2 regions of the Shewanella sp. SM71 genome follow, and region 1 is predicted to be linked to the other one. Evidence: riboswitches for the same ligand, from Rfam matches in the RefSeq annotation. Region 1 holds a riboswitch; the other holds the start of a gene.

Region 1 (10,843 bases):
CTGCTGCTCCGATAAGCTCGCATTCATCGCCAACAACAAAGTCCCAAATGCCTCAGTATTTTTACGTAAAAACACTTTATGTTGTTCTGACTTAAGCTCATCGGGCTGCGTCATCAGCAAGGTCAAACGCTCGGTTAATAATGCTTTATCAGCGCGCTGACCTAGTGCAACTTCAAACTGGCGTAACCATTCGTGTCTGTACTCAAGCCACATATCTAAGGTAGATAAACGCTGTTGATTATATTGGTGAATAAGCACTTTTTGCTCCGCAGTTACACTTCCAAGCCAATCATCAAATTGGGTTTGAAGGTTTTCATCGGCATCTTTTTGTAACTGTTCAGGGGTTTTACCCGCAAATTCTTTAACGAGCTCCAGCTCTTCCTCCCGTAATTTTGTGAGGATCTGCTTCACCTGTTCATCGGACAAAGACATTATGATAGGTAGAAGCTCGGGCAAGGCGAACTCAAACAATCGAAACCAATGCCGCTTAGCAATATTCACATGGTCTGCCCATAGCACTGGCGTTAACGTATTGGTTTTTATGAGGCTTTCGACTTCGGTCAATTGCACCACATAATGAGCTAACTCTTTGGATTGGTGCCAAATGACAAATTTTTCAATGAGGGAATCGAATGCCTTTTGCTGAGATTTATCTAAGGTAACATAATCCTCTTGCTCCCAGCCGATGGCCCAGTCGAGGAAATGGTAACTGAATTTAGTGGAGCAGGCGCTTAAGCCTAAGAGACACACAAGTAGCATCACGCCTTTTTTCATACTGAATAATCCATCCTAGAATTGTTGCTAATAAGACGCTTGAGACTATATAAAGTTGCTTTTTATATCAAACAAGTTTGTCTAATAAAGGTTTTCAGTATGTTCTACCCGCATGTCCCACCATAGCGCGGTCAATGCCATAAGGGAATGAGCCATTATCATCAGATGGAAACTAAGCACACGCAATAATGACTATTTGGGGGTGATCAGCGGCCAGAAGCAATCAAACCAAGCAAGGTAGTCGGCGCTACGACTGGGTTCTGTTTGCGCTGCCATCAATAATGCCCAGTAGCAAGCAAATACCCAATACATGTCAATAGCGGCAGGCACTGCCGTTACGGCTTGTGCAGTAACATAAGGATGTCCACTCAGATACTGTTTCACCAAAACACTTTGCTGATAGGGCGTTAACGCATGGGTAGCTAACACTACAGCCAACTCACACAGTGGATGCGACGCCATCGCATACTCAAAATCAATACAACACAAGCGGTTATTTTTAAGTAACAAATTATGGGGATTAAGATCGCGATGGCAAAACTGCGGCTTGATTATGCAGGCTGCTAACTCATCACACCAATGTTTAATGTCGATTTGAATTGCAAGCAGCTTAGCCACCCGCTCATTCCAATCGTGAGTATTGCTATCACCAATATCACTACCCTGCTTCAATGGCACAGGTCGCCTTAATACTGGCTCACTAAATGTTGCAGAAGCCTGATAGGCAAGTATTTGCTGGTGATATTCCTGCCACTGCTCAGTGATACTAATAGCGTAAGGCCCTGTAGGCAGATCGCGTAATTGCAGCAATAACGCCAATAGCAAACAATGGGCTTGGTTAGGATGCGTTTCTTGTTCTGCTGCCGGATACTGTAAATAATTAAACGTCGATTGCCCCAGCACAAAATCAGCAGCACTCGTTTGGCGCTCTAACGCTGGCCAGTGGATTAAGACCTCGTTTTCAATATCGTCACTTTCAATAAAATCACTGAGGTAATAACGCTCATCTTCGCTCACCCACAACAGTTCAGGAGCAAGTTTAGCTTGAGCCAATTGCTGCCAGTAAAAACGCTCCTGCTGGCGGTTGCAAAAACTGTCCGCCGCATCGGCATTCACCCGCAACACATAACTGCCTGTGGGCGTAGTGATTTTATAATTATGATTACTTAAGCCGCCCGCAAGCTCATGAATACTTAACACGTTAACTAGCCCTGCACTTTTGAGTATGGGGTAAAGTGCTTTGAATGGCTCGCCTGCTGAGCGTTGCATCGAGGCGTTTATATCGAGCATTAACTAAGTAACTTCAAGGTATTAGCTTCACGGGCGTCGGCTAACGCGGTTCGCCACAGGAAATACCCCACGACCGCTAAACCCACATAAAGCACGAATAACAAGGATGTCAGCATCAAGCCTTTGCTGAGATAAAGGTAAATCGACACTATGTCGATAACCGCCCAATAAAGCCAATTCTCAAGTACCTTTTTTGCCACTAAATAAGTCGTCATCACGGCGAAACAGGTTGTCGCCGCATCTAGATACGGGAATGCGGCTTGGGTATACGTCGCCATACCGTGACCAACCAAAAGCGAAATCACACCCGTCGCTGCGATCAACTTTAAATGGGTTTTCAATGGCCAAGTGGTCACTTTTACTCCTTGATGCTTATCACCACCTTGGGTCCAGAGCCAATATCCATAGAGCGCCATCGCCATGTAATAGACGTTAAGCACAGACTCCATCAGTAGCGACACCTTCCAAAACAACACAGTGTAAATGGCGGTACTGGCAAAGGCCGCCGCCCAGCACCACACACTGGCCTTCATCGCCAGCAGTAAATATGCCATCGCCAGCAATACCGCGAGGGCTTCCCATACGGTCATCACATGGACTTCACCAAAGGCCGTATTAACGCTCTCGACCAAGGTTAACCATAAATCTGTCATAGTGTTGTTCTCATTGCCTATTTGTCGCTTACATGGCGGTCAATCATTATTCGCTGTGGGCTAAATTCAGCTCACCACCGATAAACTTACACACAAATACTGCCTTGCCCCATTTCTCATGGGCCGCTTGCATCTCGGTCGCTAGCATAGTCATCACATCTAAATAATCGCCGCACACTTGAGTTGCCATCGCATTAGTCACGCGCTCGATATTGGGATAACTATCCACGCGGCCAATAAACCACTTGATAGGATCGAGGTAATTTTCATTAAAGGGATACATGCTAATTTCTGCGGTCAGTTTCATTTTAATTCCTTGATATTCTGAAGTAAGGCTGTAGCCCAAATACTGGGCTACAGTTCAGTTAACACTTAAATGATTATGCTCATTTTAAAATGAGCTATTACATAAACTTAACGTTAAAGGTTACGCCAATCTGACGCGGATCGCCGTAACGAATATATTGCTTTTCCGCCCAACCGTTATCTGGCTCATTGCCAAAATAGAAGCCACGCACACCGTATTCTTCATTAAACAGATTGCGTCCCCATAAATATGCCGACCAGGCGCTCGCCTCATAACCCACGCGGGCATTGACGATAGTGTAGGGTTCAGAGCGGGATTCATTGCTGTCTGAATAATAGAATTCACTCTTACCGCTAAGATTCAGGTTCGCAAACCAACCCGAATTAGCACGATAAGTCCCGCCAAGGCTGTAGGTAACGTGTGGAGAATGGGCTAGATCGCGGCCAGTTAAATCCACCTCAGTGCCATATTTGTCCTGATACTGATAGTCACCGTAGGCCGTTTCTAACCAACCTAAGCTTGAGTAAACTTGCAGATTATCCGTGGCATACCAGGTTGCATCTAACTCAGCGCCATAGTTATTCGAACTGCCTGCATTTTCAGTGAACAAGATAAAACGCTGTGGTTTATCGGGATCTTGCTGTGATGCTGCCACCTGTTGATCTTGTCTGTCCATATAGAACAGCGCCAAATTAGTATCGATAAGTCCCGCTAACCAATGGGATTTAAGGCCGATTTCATAGTTATAGAGCGTCTCAGTACTAAACTCTTTTTTATCGTTCAATTCGACTGGCAAAGTCATGTTGAAACCGCCCGCCTTGTAACCGCGTGCGACTCGGACATAAGCATTGTGTGAGTCGTTCAGCACTTTACTCACAGCAATATGACCGCCCCACATAGTTTCGCTCGGGTCGAAATTATCGTTATTCGTATCAGAGTAATGGCTGTTGCGACGCTCTAAACGTAGACCCACAGATAAAGCATAATTTGAGCCCAAATCCGTATCGAGCTGACCAAACAGTGCATAGTTTGTCGCCTCATACTCTGAGTCTAAGACTTCATCCGGCCAAGCATTGTATTCAGAATACAATTGGTTATCTTCTTTCAGATTCATGGCATACACACCAAGCAACCAATCAGTACTCTCTGCAAAAATACGGCCCTGCTCGGTAGAACTTAGGCGAAACTCTTGCGACGCGGTTTTACGCTGACCCGTTTTATCCCAAAAATAATCGTATTGACACGGCGCCAGATTGCCATTGTCATCATTGCATTGCTTAGAGGCCCAATATTCTGAGTTAGCCCAATCGCCATCGTAACTGTAATGGTGATCGGTATTCGCAAAAGAGGTTAACGAAGTTAATTCGAAGTTTTCGGCGCCGGAATAGGTCGCTTTAAAACCCGCGCCTGTGGTGCGTTGGCTATCGACACCCGGTTGATCCGATGTTGTCTGGGTTGGTGAATTGGTTAAACTCCACACATCATAGCCATTATCAAAATCGGCATGCAGCACAGTTAAATCAAACTGCAAATCATCTGTCGCATACCAGCGCAGCTTAGCGCGGCCGCTGAATTCATCGCGGCCATTGGTATCATCACGGTCTAAATACAGGTTATCGTGGTAACCATTTTGCTGGTGCTGCTGCATTGACACACGATAAAGCAGCTTGCCAGAAGCCGTTAATGGGCCAGAACTGAAACCGCTAAACGTGCGCAAATCATCATCGCCTAACGACACTTCGCCGCCATGCTCAAACACATCAGTTGGATCGTTACTCTTCAGATAAATCAATCCCGCTAAGGCATTCGCGCCGTAACGCGTCCCCTGCGGTCCACGAAGCACTTCGACCTGCTGTAAATCGTACATGCTCGACACCATACCAATACCGGATAAATCGATATCATCTATGATGTAACCCACGGAAGAATTAGGTGCGCCTTGGTATTGTTCCTGCTCTCCTACACCGCGAATTTGAAAATATTTCGGCCGCGAGCTTCCACCTGACCAGTTAAAATTGGCGATAGAATTAAGCAGATCTTCAAAGTGTTGCGCACTTTCATCTTGAATTTTTTGACTGTCGATAACGGTAATGCTGGAGGGCATTTTTTCTAAGCTTGAACTGCGAAAATCCGCCGTCACCACCATGACTTCCATCTCAGTGCTGGGATCGGGTTTATCGATAGCGTCGGTTTGTGCAAAAACAGGGGTGCTCAGCGCTGCGGCGATGGCTAACGCCAGCGGCGCTCGGGCTAAAAATAAGCTTGGCGATACGGTTGAAAATGGAGATTGATGGTTTGACGTTTTACGGTTTGACATAGGACCTCAAATATAATGTTTGAGATCCGGCAACGAATAAGCGATTCAGAAGTGTGCTGTTGATTGGCCCATTCCTACGCCGGTATTAGCCGGATCAGGTTCTAAGGGTTCGTCAGATGACATCTCAGTTTGCAGCCGTTAACGTTAAAATCAGAGTAACATTAATGCACAACAAACACCCCTTGGCGGCGCCTAGTATACATGACGGAAATAAAAAGTGGGCACTCTTATCTCTGCGATTCAATTAAATGTCGCGAAAACCACTGCCCTTCAGTTCGTATGATGAAAATATCTTTAGTAGCCGCCTAAATCCTTTCGTCCATTTGACCGCCTATCATGATAATGCTATAGAAGGTCGCAATTTCGAACACAGTAAGAGGACAATAGTCGATGCAGCTAAAACCTTTATCGAAAGGACGTTATAGCCAGCGATGGGAGCAAGACTATCCACTTATTGAAGCGGTTGTACTTAGCTGTATCAGCGAAATAAAAATGCTCAAAAAAGGCGCTCACCTCATGACGCAGGGGGAAGCGATGGCATCACTTGTATTGGTGAAGCAAGGTCGCGTATCACTCGGCCATACCGCGAGAAATGGTCGGTGTTTTCAATTAGGTACTATTGATTGTGATTCACAACTGTTTGGCGAAATGGAGTTCTTCACCCAGTACCACTGTCAACTAGACATTATTGCCAGTGAACCCTTAGAAATCATGTTGATTAGCGCTGAAAAACTACAACATTGCCTCGGTCAGCATCCTCAACTCGCGCTATTCTTCGCTAGTGCAATTGCGATTGACTACCAAGACACAGTGGATATTTTTACTCGGCGACTGCTCAGTTATAACGTGGCATTTGATATTTATCATGAATACTTAAATGACTTGCCTGTAGATGGCTTTAGTAAACGCTATTTAGAGGCTGAACGATTTGGCACTACCGACCGAGTCTACCGTCGGGCGCTACAAAATCTTGAGGAACGAGGCTTAATTGAGCGGAGAAAAGATGGCATTCGGATTTGTGATCTCAACGCACTCAAGAAATTTGTTGAAGCAGGCATATAATCGCTTTCAGCATAACCCACACTCGACATAATTTAACAACCGAGTGTGGGATGGATGCACAGGTAAATTAACTTACCGATGGCGAGTGTTGTTCCATAGCCGGTTTCATCCGACTTGAAACGATCAATAGCATAAATATCGCTGCGTAAAGCAAAGGAATCACATACATCACAGTTTGTAATCCGATAATACGTTCAAAGAAAGAACTGATGGCTGGGCTAAACATCGCCCCTGCACTTCCGCTAATAAGTATATATGACACATTTTTGCTACTGGCTTTTTTTACAAAAGACACGCCATAAGCAATAAATGCATTATAAAGAGCAGCACACACAAAACCATAACCATAGGTTAAATAAGCTATCCAATTAAGATTATTGGTACTGACAATGGCAGCGGTGATCACCATAGCTAAAGCAATAATACCGACTAAGAAATGGTGAATTTTTACACGAGTCACAATCACAGTCGAAATTAACGCCCCAATTAGCGCAGCGGACCAATACTGGGTAATAATATTACCGGCATCTTCAAACGGAATATCAAATTTTTGTTTTACAAATAAAGGTGCCCAAGTTAAAAAAGTATATAAAGCCAGCATTCCTAAAAATAAACCAATACCTCCACTAATAATACCGAGATTCCATTCAGACTGTTGTTTCTCTTGTGTTGTAGAAGATTGCTCGCAAATAGAGAAATGAGTGAACAAGGTAATAATGACTGTACCGAACGCCACTAAACCTACGGCTAAATAGCTATAACTCCATGATAGTGAACTTGTTAATGCATAAGTCGTTATCAATGGAAAAATAACGCCTGCAATATTAAACGTCGCATCTTGCACCACTAACATTGTGCTTTGTAATTTCTCTTGCCACACAGACACCACAATCGTACCAGCAATACATAAACCGATACCGCCACAAAAACCAATTAAGGTCATTGCTACCATCACAACTTGTAGGAAACTGGTTAGATGTAAAGCCAGAGCAGAAAGAGCAACCAGACTGTAACTTATCAAGGTCATTCTTTTGATACCCATTTTTTCAATAAAGAAAAATGCTGCAATCGTCCCCGCGAGTGCACCACCATTGAGCAATGAAAAGATTGATGCAACTTCGTTAACATTAGCGGCAAATTTCTCAGCTATGGGTTCAATCAACATCCCAAATTGGGTCGCAAAGCCCGCCATAATAAAATTGGCGAGAAAACTGATGGCTGTTAAAGTAATTTTATTATTCATTATGTCATTCCATAAGTGAAATGCTAAGGGTTCAAAGGATGGCTTTAAACCTAATTGAGGGCGGTTTCTAACGCGAGCTCAATCATATTATTAAAAGAGAGTTGGCGTTCTTCTGCCGTTGTTTCTTCACCGGTTAAACAATGATCCGATACCGTTAAAATGGCTAATGATTCGATACCTTGTTGGTGTGACAATCCATAAAGCCCCGCCACTTCCATATCAATACCTAATACCCCAAAACGCTCAAGTGCGGGGATCATATCTTCATCGGGATCGTAATAAAGATCACCACTAAAGATATTGCCAACTTTTACACTAATACCTTTCTCATTCGCTGTTGTATAGGCTTTATGCAATAAAGAAAAGGTCGCAGAAGTCGCCATTTGGTAGCCGCTACTACGCTTAGCGTTAGTAGGTGAATCCGTGCCTGCGGCTTGGGCTAAAATGACATCTCGCATTTGTACATGTTTTTGTGTTGCACCTAAACTGCCAATACGAATAATGCGTTTCACGCCAAAATAATTAATCAGCTCATGGCCATAAAGCACCATAGATGAAATCCCCATACCATGACCCATAACGGAAATGCGCTGTCCTTGGTAAAAGCCCGTGTAACCAAGCATATTGCGAACATTCGTGACTTCTACGGCATCGGTGAGATAGGTTTCAGCGATATATTTAGCACGGAGTGGATCACCCGGCATAATAACAGTTTCAGTAAAATCAGTAGGTTGAGCATTAATATGAGCAGTCATCTTTCTATCCTCATGTGGTAATATGCTGATAGTAGTGCTCAATCACTAAATGTATTTAGGACTAAAGTCCGGATTTCACCTTGCCGTAAACCTTTTTGCTTAAAAATGGGTAATTTATCGCAACTTTCAATGTCAAAAAGACGAAAGCTAATAACATTTGAATGACCTTAAGGTCACTAAAAGTTGATGTAAAACGAATAAAAAAGGCTTACTCCTTAAAAGAAGTAAGCCTTTTTAGAACGGGTTTAATATCAAAAAATCAATTAAACCCGGAATAAACTAAACAGAAGCAAACTCAAGCTTAGTTTGAAAAGGTTTCACGCACGTATACATCAAATTTAACCACTTGGGCATTAGGTGCTACGGCGCCGACTTGCAATTGCTGTTTGCCGTGTAATTTCACCGATTTCCAGCTGGTCGCTTCATCTTCGATAGTAAAGCCGCTGGCATCGTACCAAGTGAATTTATATTGCACACGCATATCGGACGAGGATTTACTAACAATCAACGCTGTGCCCTGCACTAAATCACCGACTCGGCGTGCATCCACACTCTGTACCGCAATATCTCGAGCAAAGCTGGAATTATCGACGCGGGTTTCACCCAGTGAACTCACTGAAATCCCTGCGGTATGTGAGGCACAAGCACCTAAGGTAAGTGCTGCGGCCAGTAATAACCCTGTATAAACTTGTTTCATATATTTCTCCTAGTCACGCCACAAAATACGCAGCTAGCGCATCATTTCCCATTAAACGACAAACTAATCGAACAGTGCTGAACTCATGCTTAATAACATAGGCTAAATAAAGCATTCTCAATCTAAAATAGTGAATCAGTCATGCTTCATCAATCTAAACTTAATCAGATTAATCAATCAAAAAATGTGCCCGTGCCGTAGCAATAAGCTGCTTACGATTGGTTTGCCAACAATCAATATTCACGTTGGCGACTCGTCGACCCTGACGGGTAATACGACACTCAGCAAAACTATCCTTGTGCAGACCTGCACGTAAATAGTCGATTGAAAAATCAACGACTTTAGGCACCTTTGCTGTTTGCATAAATACCATTAACTGCACTATCGCTGACATTTCCATAAAGCCCGCAATCACGCCGCCATGAATAGCGGGCAACACAGGATTACCGATATTGTCGTCTTTAGCGGGCAATTTAAAAATCAGTTCATCACCAAAACGCTCCACCTTCATGCCAATAAATTTGGCATAGGGAACGTGTTCAAGTAAATGGCCAAAATCATTAAGTTCAGTGGCGCGTTTAACTATACCTTGCACATCAATAGGCGCTTTAACCTGTGCGTTTTGAGTTGTACTGGCTGCATCTAGTATCGAATTATTTGCGCTCATCACTCTCTCCTATCGCAGGCACGGCTTCACCCATTAACGCTTGCCTAAAGGCATCACCAACCATTTCAGGGCTTATCCGCATAAAAGAGCCGACGGCATGGGCGATGGGATCGTCAATACTGTCTTGGTAAGCAATTGCACGGGTAAAGGCAATATTAGAAGACAACTTATAGCATTCCGCAAATCCAAATACAGGCTTATGGGGCTGAGCGGGCTTCATGTAGTCCACCCGCAAATCGAGCGTAGGTGATATTTCTAATAATTTGAATTTATGGAAAATAGCGCTCACGACTGCACTGCCACAGGCAGTATCCATTAAGGTAGTGATCACTCCACCATGGATAACGCCCGTATCGGGATACCCAATTAATTCAGTGCTGTAGGGCAACTCAATCAACACATGGTGCTCACTCGCCTCCAGTACCGTTAAACCGAGGCGACGACACTGAGCTAGTTGATCCACAAACCGCTGCGCCATTTGGGTCAGCGGGAAAAAATCCGAATTGACCTTCATTTTCCTTGGCTCAACATGGGCCCCAGAGGCTTCCCGCCCACAAGGTGGAAATGAATGTGATAGACTTCTTGTCCACCGTGTTGATTGCAGTTCATGATCAGTCGGTAGCCATCTTTAGCGATACCCGCTTCAGCCGCCAATTTCGCTGCAACTGTCATCATACGGCCAAGCACAGGCTCATCAGAGGCTTTCATGTCGTTCGCCGTTTGGATCAAATGATTCGGCACAATCAAAATATGGGTTGGCGCCTTAGGGGAAATGTCTCTAAAGGCAGTCACAAGTTCATCTTGATACAGAATATCCGCGGGAATTTCGCGACGAATAATTTTGCTGAAAATCGTTTCTTCGGCCATGGGGCGTCCTCCTTGGGTTAGTTGGCATAGTATATACCCAAACAACTTGAAGATGCATGATTCAGCGGGAGTTTAACGCACTTTAGGCAAGGCGGTTATTTGCGGACCTAGTGGGCTAAGTTAAAAATAACCAACACAGCATAAAGTGCGTTAAAACCCGCCGGGACGGAGCGTCTAGGGTACTCCACTCCCGTGTTGCATCAATTCAAAA
Region 2 (10,843 bases), on a different contig from region 1:
GGTGAAATGATCATACCCAGGGGCGATATCGGTGATTTGTGGGCCAAGGGTGTAAAACGGCGCTTCGTCGCAGTGAACTAACTGCTTGTCCATGTTCTCTTTAATAAGCTGCATCGGGATATGTCCCGGCCCTTCGATAATGGTTTGTACGTCGTATTCCCACGCGATTTTGACTAGCTCACCTAAGGTTTCAAGCTCTGCAAACTGGGCAGCATCATTAGCGTCGGCAATCGATCCGGGACGCATGCCATCACCTAAAGACAGGGATACATCGTAAGCGACGCAAAGCTCACAAATCTCACGAAAATGGCTGTAGAGGAAGTTTTCCTTGTGGTGACTCAGGCACCATTTAGCCATGATTGAACCGCCGCGGGAAACGATCCCAGTAACGCGTTTAGCCGTCATAGGTACATAACGAAGCAGCACACCAGCATGAATAGTAAAGTAATCAACACCTTGCTCAGCTTGTTCAATCAAGGTATCGCGGAACACTTCCCAGGTTAAATCCTCTGCCACGCCGTTCACTTTCTCCAGCGCTTGATAAATCGGCACTGTGCCAATGGGCACTGGCGAGTTACGGATGATCCACTCGCGGGTTTCGTGGATATAACGACCTGTGGATAAATCCATTACCGTATCTGCGCCCCAACGGGTAGACCAGACGAGCTTTTCCACTTCTTCCTCGATGGAAGAGGTCACCGCCGAATTACCGATATTGGCGTTCACTTTCACCAGAAAGTTACGCCCGATGATCATAGGTTCGGCTTCGGGATGGTTAATATTCAGCGGAATAATCGCGCGGCCACGGGCGACTTCAGCGCGGACAAATTCGGCGGTAATCGGTTCGCCGACTAAGGCACCAAAAGCTTCGCCCTTGGCTTTACGATTGAGGATTTCATCCTGTACTTGCGCAAGTGCCATGTTCTCGCGGATCGCCACATATTCCATTTCGGGCGTGATAATCCCTTGACGGGCATAGTGTAATTGACTGACTCGTTTACCCTGCAGCGCTCTGCGTGGGCGGACAATTGCACTCGAACCCGCCTCAAAACGCAGATGTTCTAAACCGTCATCGGCGAGTCTTTGTTGGGTAAAATCGGAGGTCGCGCAGTGTAATTGCTCTGTGTCGTTGCGGGCTAGAATCCAGTTTTGTCTTAATTTACCAAGGCCTAGACGCACATTGATGTCAGCCTCAGGATCGGAATAAGGTCCAGCGCAATCGTACACGCGGATTGGCGGATTTTTTTCCATGATAGGCGCATCATCAGTACCACCAACAAGCGTGTCAGTCTGCAGAATTTGCCGCATACCAACGCGTATATCGGCACTGGAACCTTCAAGATAAATCTTTTGTGAATTAGGATGTTGCAGCGGCGCTAACGTATCGATAAAGGCTTGAGCCTGCGCGCGAGTTTCGCGGCGACTTGGCGCCTTAGGCACGGTTGATTGACTAGACTCAGTCGATTTATTAGGGATTGTCGATTCTGGCGCTGTGATTTCTATCGCATTGGCAGCTACAGCTGGGTTTGGGTTTGAACTGGACATAAGCAATCTCACGTTAAAAAATGGAGTTGCTTGTCTGGAGAATTGAGTTGTTGATAGCTGGACATGGCAATCAATTTTTGTGGCCAACACTGGCTTCAAAAATTGAGTTACCCTGCTCAATAACGATTAAATCTAAACATTAAGGCTTAAAACACTGCTGAGTAAACAGGTGTTCAAGCCGTCTATTTTAGCGATTTAATGTATGTTATTACGCTTGTTTCCTTCGCAGGTTTTAACCTGATCAGGTTCAACGGATCCCGAATAAACGGTCTCAGCCAAGAGGCACTCCGACAAGATGAGTGCGCAGTATAGACAGAAGCGGCAGCAACAAACAAGGAAAAAAGCAATTAAAAACCTTAACCACCAATCCAAAATAAAGAATCACAAATTATTGTTTTTAATTGAAAAAATTAAATAAAAATAAAAAAGTCATAATTGGCGTGAAAATAGATCATAAAAGAAAGTCACTATTTATGGGGTTTGAGCATCATTTTATTTAATCGAGATTGAATGGCATCATCAATAGCTTGATTGATTTTTTTGCCACTACAGTCAAATGGGAAGCCTAAATTTTCGGCGTATGGATTAACTTGAGTGCCGACTTGTACCACGCGATAACAAGTATCACCTTTACGCACAATACGATTTGGATCTAAGGGTAAATCTAGGCTCGTTGTGCCACCGAAATCATCGGCGTTAGGGACAAATAATACTTCCATCTCTGGGCTCATTTCACTCATATTCGATTTCCGGGTGAATTTATCGGCCTGTTCAATGACGAGATCATCAAGCGCTTGCTCGCGCTGACGTTCAAAATATTGCTGAGTGAATAAACTCATGCTTGAGCTTGTCGCTATTGTGTTCTCACCTTCTGCTGCGGGCGAGCTCTTAGCGCCAAGCTGCGGCTTTATTTCTGTGGTATCAAGCGTATTCGTTGGTTTTTTTGCAGTCACTTCAGCGGGCTTTACTTCACTTTGGGCACTTGATTGAGTTCTCTTTGATTGAGATTGGCTCGATTGAGTGATGTTCGGTTTAACAGTATCCGGCTTCACTTTTTCCGACTCTACTTTTTCAGAGACGGCCTTTTCGGGTGCTATTGTTTCAGGCATGACCTTTTCAAGTATTGGCAGAGGCTTCACTTGAGTTTGAGGTGTGGGAACAATTGTAGGCGTAACAGAACTTGTCGCTTCAGTCTTATACTCGGCCTTGATCTCAGTTTCGGACTCTGAGGTTTCGGCTTTCTCTACCGCGGGAGCATAAATAAAGTAAGCCTTGATCGCTGTCACTTTAGGGCCACGGCTTTCTATTTCCTTCAATCCAAAGGGATTTAACTGCGGGCGCCACAAAATGCAGATAAGTAAAAATAAACACGCATGCACTAAGAGCACAAAAAATAACAAACTGAATCCCTTGAAATACGGCTGACGAGCACGCAAAACGGATCCCGTCCCCAATCCCTGAGCACTAGTTTGTATCGTCCTAGACAGTTCAGGTTTGGATTCAGATTCAGAAACCAATTTATCTTGATCTTGATGTTCAGCACGGATTTCTTGCAGTACCAAATCTTGGGCTTGCTCTTGGTCTATAGCTTGGGTGTCATGCTCAGTGACTAAAAAGCCTGCACCGCTATTGAAAGCTAATGGCTCCGCATTAGTTGTAAAAACAGGCGTTTGAGCAGCATCCAGTTCACCGAGCTGATGATCAAAGGCGATAAAAGTCTCACCTTCTGGCGATGTGACCGAAATCAGCAAAGCACTATCGACATCATCTCCAATCGCTATCGCTGTAGGAGATGCTGTCAATAAAAGCGCGGCCTTGGGTTGATGTTGAAAAGGCAAAATCCATCCTTAGGTTTTGTATAGTATCCATTGATTTCAATGATGCTTAACGTGGAACGATTACACTCTAATTCAATATCAATCCAATATCGGGTTGGTGAATATTGAAAGCGAATTATCTATTGATTGCATTTACTTACGAGTGCTCAACGCAGATTAGAGGAGGCAAACAGAGCAAAGTTCAATGCGAATGCAACCTGCTACAAGCACAGTACTTTACGCCAGTGCTTGATAAGTCACTTGCCAGTTAAGACAAATAAGGCTGGGAATTGGGATCATAATCGCGCTAAATTGAATGTTAAATCTCACGTCTTGAAGCGAGTAGCATCATCAATGCGATGCGCTGATGGGAGTGCAAGACGGCGTTAAAAATCTAAAAGATGAAAAATAGAAGCCAACCATAAATTTAAGCTTACAAGTGTACGCTTAAATATGGTGATTTATTTTTCTAACTGATAGACTCAGTCATTATCGTTTACGAGTGTGTATCTACCATGTCGAGTCAAAGTGTTACCGAACAGCCAAACACAGTTAAAAACCCGGTAAAATCTGGACCATATAGTATCAAAGAAGAGATCGCTAACAGTGTATCCCATGGCCTAGGTGTCATTGCGGGGATTGTGGCATTGGTACTCATGCTGCTTAAAGGTCAAGATCACCTAACGCCAATTCAACTTACGGGCGTAACCATTTATGGTGCGAGCATCATAGTGCTTTTCCTATGCTCGACGTTATATCACAGTGTTAGCCATTCAGGCTGGAAACATAAACTGAAGATCGCCGATCACTGCGCTATTTACTGTTTAATTGCAGGGACTTACACACCTTTGATGCTGATAAGCTTACAAGGCACGCAGTCGGTAGTGATTTTAACGGCCATTTGGTCGCTTGCAATTGGTGGGATCCTATTTAAGACACTGTTTATTCACAAATTCAAAAAGTTAAGTTTAGTCTTGTATCTCGCTATGGGCTGGCTATGTGTCACTGTGATGGGTGATTTAACGGCGGCGATGTCAGAGGTAGGCTTTAATCTATTAATCTTAGGCGGGTTATTTTACACCTTAGGAGTTGTGTTCTACGTCGGTAAACGCATTCCATTCAACCATGCCATTTGGCATTTGTTTGTGCTCGGCGGTGCCATGAGTCACTTTCTGTGTATTTATCTGACTGTTATTTAAATGACTATGATTTAACTGATAGTGATTTAACTGGCTCTGATTTAAATGACTGTGATTCAGCTGACGGTGATTTATCTATGGGTCAAAGCTAACAGTCGTTAATTATCTATTCATGCACTTCATCGAACACTCTCTCAAACACTGCAATCAAGTACGGTTATTCAATTCAGTAAACAGCGACGCTAATAGCGTCGCTTGTTCTGCTCTGCCACACTGGCGCCAAAGCGCAATAATACATTCTGCGGTACACAAGCCCCCTTCTTGCTGATTACGCCGCAATATAAAGGCGGATTCAGGCATAAGTGGCGGCAAACTGACTCGTGCGGCTGTTTTGAGATAGGGACTCTGGCGCAGCATCTTACGCGCCTCCTGCCAGGTCGCATCTAAAATCACCACTTGGCTAGGCATTCGTTGTGTTGCTATGAGTGTGGATTGCGCTGGTGCTAATAACGTTTGTGCGTTCGAGAGCGCTGGCTCAGTATCACTTGCAGGAAACAACAGCTTGGCTTGCTGGGATGCGAGCATTGCCACTAAATTTTTATCAGGTGCCGTTCTCGACCAGACGATGCTTTTCACCTCTTCAGGGAATGCGGCTAACGCAAGTTGGCCAGTATTCGTTTTGCGAGTTAACTCGCGTTCGTGGGTCAATAAAATAATCTGCATTGCCTTCCCTGCTGCGGCAAAAGAGTGAGAAATTGTCTTAAACATCCACTGAGTCAGGCACAGACTCGAAGCACATCCACTTAAAAAATCAGGTTAAAATAACGGCGTTCAATCGCCAATAAACCAAGAAAACTAAGTTTGACATGAAATAAAATCATAGTTTAAAGTTATGATTTAAAAATGATAAAACTTAAAAAAATTCCAACACTATCTTTTTTAGCAGAAAAGTTTCACGCTCTATTGATTGGCCTTTATGGGGATGATTACGCTGAATATCTTCATTATGGGCGATTGCTTGATGAATATTGAGCCATTCAGGCCGCATGCCATTTTTAATCTCGTGGGCTTCTAATCGAGTCTCACCTAAACCACGCTCGCCCAAGGTGGTGTCGATACGGCACACATAACAGAATGACTCCATGTGCACCACGTTCGCCCCCTCACGGTACCAAGGTCGAAACTCTTCGTAACGACCAAAGGGGGCTAACACTTGAATATCTAAGGCGCCGGTTTCTTCCTGAAGCTCGCGGATCAGTCCATCTTCGAGACTCTCGCCATCGTCAATTCCACCTCCGGGTAAGCTGTAGTCGCGGTATTTTTGGGTATAAAGTAGCAAAATGTCTTCACCCGATAACACTATCGCGCGGGCAGCTCTGCGGTAAAAAACGCGTGCCGTCTGTAGGTTAACCGCAGGATCTTGGGTGGTTCTCAATAAACGCATAGTCGTAGCCATTTGCCGAAAAGGAGTCGAAGCATAAACGAAAATGCGCCAAATGCAGATCAAAAACTGCCACAGAGGCAATAATCACACTCACTCCAGTCCGAGTGATTAATAGGTTTTAACGATTACAAGATTGATTGTTAACGGTTTATGCCAAAGTAATTTTACCCATAATATTAACAACGAGATCGCGATGCATCATCTCTTTCGCCTGATCCTCATCGTAGCTGCTCATCTTTGGTTCTCATCTTAGTTCTCAGCGTAATGCCCAAGCGGCAAAATGCTCAAGCGCATTCAAGCTCACTCATACTCACTCAAGAGCTGGGCCAATTGTTGCTGATAGGCGTGAATAATTTCAGGAGTTTGCTTGTGCGCCGGCATTCGTTGGTAATGGCCAATCACCTGCGACAGGTAGCGGTGTGCTCGCGGCAAACTTGCTTCATCTAGCATCTGCCACATTAACGAACCCGTAGCACTGATAGGCAGACCATTTGGATCCACGATTGTAGTGACATGGAGGATTTCGTAGAAACGTTGATTATCTTCCAATAAGTGTTCCGACTTAAGCCCTAGCCCTAAGGCTGAGAGTGATTGCCTAACGTGATAATTATGATGCACGGGACACAAAATAAACTCGAGGTGCCGCTGTGGGTGTTGGGCTAGAATTGCCCGCACTAAGTCCACCAGCAGTTCTCCGCCCACACCAGCGATAATAATCAACTGTTTATCTTGGTCACGGGTTTGCCCGAGCGGTAAAGCTGCAACATCAAGGCAATGCACTTGCCACTGAGTATGACGATATAAGTTTGAGTTTGGTTCTTGGTTTGACTGTGGGTTTAAGTCTGGATCTGAGTGTGGCGCTAAGTTGGGATTAAGGCCTGATATGTCAGCGGGAAAGAAACGTTGTAAACGCAGTTCAAGCGCCTGCATTAGCGAAGGCACACAATCGACAAAATGCACTTGGCGAGCAGCATTCCTTTTTAACAACAGCATACCGAGCAAACCATGATCGCAGCAGCAATCCCAAATATGATCGTAATGACCAGTGATCATGCTGTTTATCTGTTGTAAACGTTGGCTAATTTTCACGGTTTGACCTTACTACTGCGGCTCCAAATACTGTAAATCCCACTGTAAATCCCACGCTAAATTGCATTTTTAAGCAAAAAGAAAGCGCGTATTTTACCCGAGTCAAAAGCAAACCACATCTTTTGTTCGTGCCATCGCAGTGCTTCCCGTCACGTCTGTTACGCCACGCCTTAATGTGGTGAATACGTATGCAGGCCGTTGCGGTTAAAAAGCCATCGCCACTAGTATGCTGTGAGTCACATTCATTATAAAAACAAGGATCAAGGAATGTTCATCAAGACCAACCCTATTCAGTTCACTCGCAGCGACTTAACTGCCTGTCACGTAACAAACAGCCACACTCGCCAGAGCTCATCGTGCCAAAAGCTATCGCAAGCGCTATTAAGCCCTACAGCCATCGCCCTTGCGGTCACGAGTCTTTTTAGTGCCAACGTATTTGCTAAAACCGTTACCGTCAGCTCACCCAACCAACAAATTCAAATCAGCTTGAGTGATGATACTGGCCGCCCCGAATATAAAATCGATTTTCACGGCAAGAGAGTCATAGAACCGAGTCGCTTAGGCTTAGTTTTTCAATCCCTTGGCGAACTCGGTCAAGGATTACAGATAAAAAGCAGCGATAAAAAAAGTGCCGATGAAAAGTGGCAACAACCTTGGGGCGAACAGGAATGGATCCGCGATCAGCACAATCAACTGACTGCAGTATTAAGTAATGGCAAGGTGCAACTCGAAATCGAATTTAAAGCCTTTGACTATGGGATTGGCTTTCGCTATCACTTAGCCCCACAAGCTGCCCTACCCGCCAATTCGCCGCTATTAATCACTGACGAGTTAACCGAGTTCAATGTCGGCAAAAGCGATAAAGCTACAGCATGGTGGATCCCTGCCCGCAGCTGGAATCGCTACGAATATTTATATCGCACCACAGCGCTTAAAGACGTCGATAGAGCCCATACCCCCTTCACCTTTAAACTCGCAGACGGTACGCACTTAAGTATCCACGAAGCCGCCTTGGTGGACTTTGCCGCCATGACCTTAGATCAACAGCGCGATGGCAAACTTAAGGCGGATCTCACGCCTTGGTCCGACGGTATTCGTGTCAAAACCCAAGTGGGTTTTTATACGCCATGGCGCACCATTCAAATTGCCGACAAAGCAACTGGGCTGCTCAATTCGCACCTCATCCTAAACCTCAATGAACCCAATAAACTCGGCGATGTTACTTGGGTAAAACCAGGGAAATACGTCGGTATTTGGTGGGGAATGCACTTAAACGAAAATACCTGGGGCTCGGGCCCAACCCATGGCGCAACCACTAGTGAAACAAAGCGTTATATGGATTTCGCCGCTAAATATCAGTTTGATGGCGTACTGGTAGAAGGTTGGAATGAAGGTTGGGACGGCGACTGGTTCCACAATGGCGATCAATTTAGCTTTACCAAGGCCTATGCTGATTTCGATCTGCCCGCCATCACAGCCTACGGGGCAAAACAAAATGTACGTTTAATCGGCCACCATGAAACAGCGGGTTCAGTCACGCATTATCGCGATCAAATGGCTGATGCCTTCGCCCTGTATGAGCAGCATGGTGTTACTCAAGTCAAGACGGGCTATGTCGCCGATGGTGGCCAAATCAAGCGTATCGATGACAAAGGCATTACCCGTCAGGAGTGGCACGACGGCCAATTTATGGTCGGTGAGTATTTGCACAATGTCACTGAAGCAGCAAAACACCACATCAGTATCAATACCCACGAGCCGATCAAAGACACAGGCCTGCGCCGAACCTATCCTAACTGGATCTCCCGCGAAGGTGCCCGCGGCCAAGAGTATAATGCTTGGGGTAGCCCACCAAACAGCCCTGAACATACGGCCATGTTACCCTTTACCCGCATGCTTGCGGGTCCAATGGACTTTACCCCGGGGATTTTTGACTTAGCGCCCAAAGGGTTGGATGCAGAAAATCGTGTGCAAACCACATTGACCAAACAGCTCGCCTTGTACGTTGTGCTCTATAGCCCAATCCAAATGGCAGCGGATCTGCCGCGCAATTATGAAAAGCACTTAGATGCCTTCCAATTTATCCGTGATGTGCCCACAGATTGGTATCAAAGTGTCGCGCTGGCCGGTGAAGTCGGTGACTATGTGGTCTTTGCTCGCCAAGCGAAGGATCAAAATGATTGGTACTTAGGCGCACTCACGGATGAAACCGCACGCAAGGTCACGGTCAAACTGGATTTCCTCTCCCCGAATAAACGTTATCAAGCACAAATTTACCGCGATGGCGCAAAAGCCGATTGGAAAACAAATCCCTATGATTATGTGATTGAAACAAAAGAGGTGAGCGCTAAAGATAGCCTAAACCTCGCACTCGCCAGCAGTGGCGGTACAGCAATAAGGTTCAAAGTGCTTTAGGTTTAGTGCTTTAACGGCTTTGTTGCGAGCAACAAAGCCGCTATAAACAAAAGTCACACCATAAAGAAAGGGCACTAAAAAGCGCCCTTTATGTTTACTGTGACACGATTAGTTTAACGTCAGCGCCACTATTTTAAGTGGGTGATTATCATCGAATGACGGGAAATCCTCATGGGGATCGAGCCAAGTGTACGTAGTGACTGTACGACCTTGTTTTTCAACGCAGCGCACTAAACTGTCAAACCATGCTTGGCGCTCAACTTTCGCCACATTGTTACAGCAAACGATAGTGCCACCAACTTTCGTCGCCATTAATGCGGGCTTGAACAAACCTTGATAATCATTGACCAAATCGACAATACCAAAAGCACTCTTGGCATAACGCGGCGGATCGAGGAACACCAGATCAAACTGGGTTTGCGCCAATTTGGGATAACTCGGTAATTTTTGATTGCGGCGCCCTCCCACACTCAAGCCTGCCAATTGGCGCAATGCCGGAAACGCATCACTCTGCACAAACTCACATACATTCGACACCTGATTTAACGCCGCATTCGCTTTGCCCGTCGCTAAAGCAAAGGAAGAAAAATCAACATTCATCACCTGAGTCGCGCCGCCGATGGCTGCCGCAGTACCAATGCCGCAGGTGTAGGAAAACAAATTCAGCACAGTTTTATCTTGGCTGTGTGCCCGCACATATTCGCGGCCAATACGCATATCGAGGAATAACAACGGATCTTGTCCTTCGTGGCGCAGTTTAGTGCTGAACTTGATGCCATTTTCCTGCATTACTCGCTCAGAACTCGCAATCTCTGTCAGTGCGGGTGATAAGGCATTCAATACACGGGAATGGCCTAAAGAACGATCGTTATACACAATCGGCAAATCGGCCTGTTGCAACAAAACAGTGCCGACATCAACCAACTCTTCGTCGGTTAAGGTTTGATGAAAACTCTGCACTAGCCAAACATCGCCGTAGCGATCGACATTCAAGCCACTCACGCCTTCAACTGTGCCATGGAACACCCGAAAACAATCGGTTTTATCCTGTTCAGCTTGTTGTAAAAAATCATGGCGTTTCGCCAGAGCCGTCGATAACAGCGTTTGAATAGACATAAAAAGCGGGACTCGCGCAGCGGAAACCTGCGTAAGGTTTCAAGAGGGAAAACGGCATAATACCAAACTAGGTCGCAGAATATCGGAAAAGTTCGCCCCGAAAACAGCATAAACACCGACTAACACCCAAATGGGGGGAACTCTATGTCCCCCAACCCGCCAAGCCTGTTATAACCAAGTGCACGGAATAATTTTCAAACAAAGATGTAGGTTAAATCACTTCAAGCAACGGCTCTAACCCTGGCGCCGTTTTAGTCGGCACAAACTCTATCACCTCA

Evidence for each region. Region 1 has a riboswitch for thiamine pyrophosphate ahead of L5L97_RS19540 (TonB-dependent receptor). Riboswitches for the same ligand answer to the same signal wherever they lie in the genome.
Region 2: another riboswitch for thiamine pyrophosphate. It lies ahead of thiC (phosphomethylpyrimidine synthase ThiC); the one in region 1 lies ahead of L5L97_RS19540 (TonB-dependent receptor).

Annotation. Positions count from the first base shown of each region.
Region 1 is NZ_JAKKRW010000024.1:14,120-24,962, forward strand. Features, by position in the region: gene L5L97_RS19520 (DUF6279 family lipoprotein) at 1-774, opposite strand, end outside; gene L5L97_RS19525 (phosphotransferase) at 967-2,064, opposite strand; gene pnuC (nicotinamide riboside transporter PnuC) at 2,064-2,717, opposite strand; gene L5L97_RS19535 (hypothetical protein) at 2,764-3,024, opposite strand; gene L5L97_RS19540 (TonB-dependent receptor) at 3,122-5,341, opposite strand; TPP riboswitch at 5,396-5,534, opposite strand; gene L5L97_RS19545 (Crp/Fnr family transcriptional regulator) at 5,732-6,403, shown strand; gene tsgA (MFS transporter TsgA) at 6,471-7,646, opposite strand; gene deoD (purine-nucleoside phosphorylase) at 7,697-8,401, opposite strand; gene L5L97_RS19560 (YcfL family protein) at 8,703-9,098, opposite strand; gene L5L97_RS19565 (PaaI family thioesterase) at 9,268-9,765, opposite strand; gene L5L97_RS19570 (PaaI family thioesterase) at 9,752-10,279, opposite strand; gene hinT (purine nucleoside phosphoramidase) at 10,276-10,632, opposite strand.
Region 2 is NZ_JAKKRW010000004.1:76,496-87,338, reverse strand. Features, by position in the region: gene thiC (phosphomethylpyrimidine synthase ThiC) at 1-1,545, opposite strand, end outside; TPP riboswitch at 1,747-1,845, opposite strand; gene L5L97_RS05325 (hypothetical protein) at 2,013-3,383, opposite strand; gene trhA (PAQR family membrane homeostasis protein TrhA) at 3,878-4,561, shown strand; gene L5L97_RS22935 (pentapeptide repeat-containing protein) at 4,537-4,653, shown strand; gene L5L97_RS05315 (tRNA-uridine aminocarboxypropyltransferase) at 4,709-5,224, opposite strand; gene L5L97_RS05310 (NUDIX hydrolase) at 5,415-5,945, opposite strand; partial or broken gene L5L97_RS05305 (tRNA (adenine(22)-N(1))-methyltransferase) at 6,230-7,034, opposite strand; gene L5L97_RS05300 (glycoside hydrolase family 97 protein) at 7,302-9,449, shown strand; gene L5L97_RS05295 (class I SAM-dependent rRNA methyltransferase) at 9,558-10,565, opposite strand; gene L5L97_RS05290 (YciI family protein) at 10,777-10,843, opposite strand, start outside.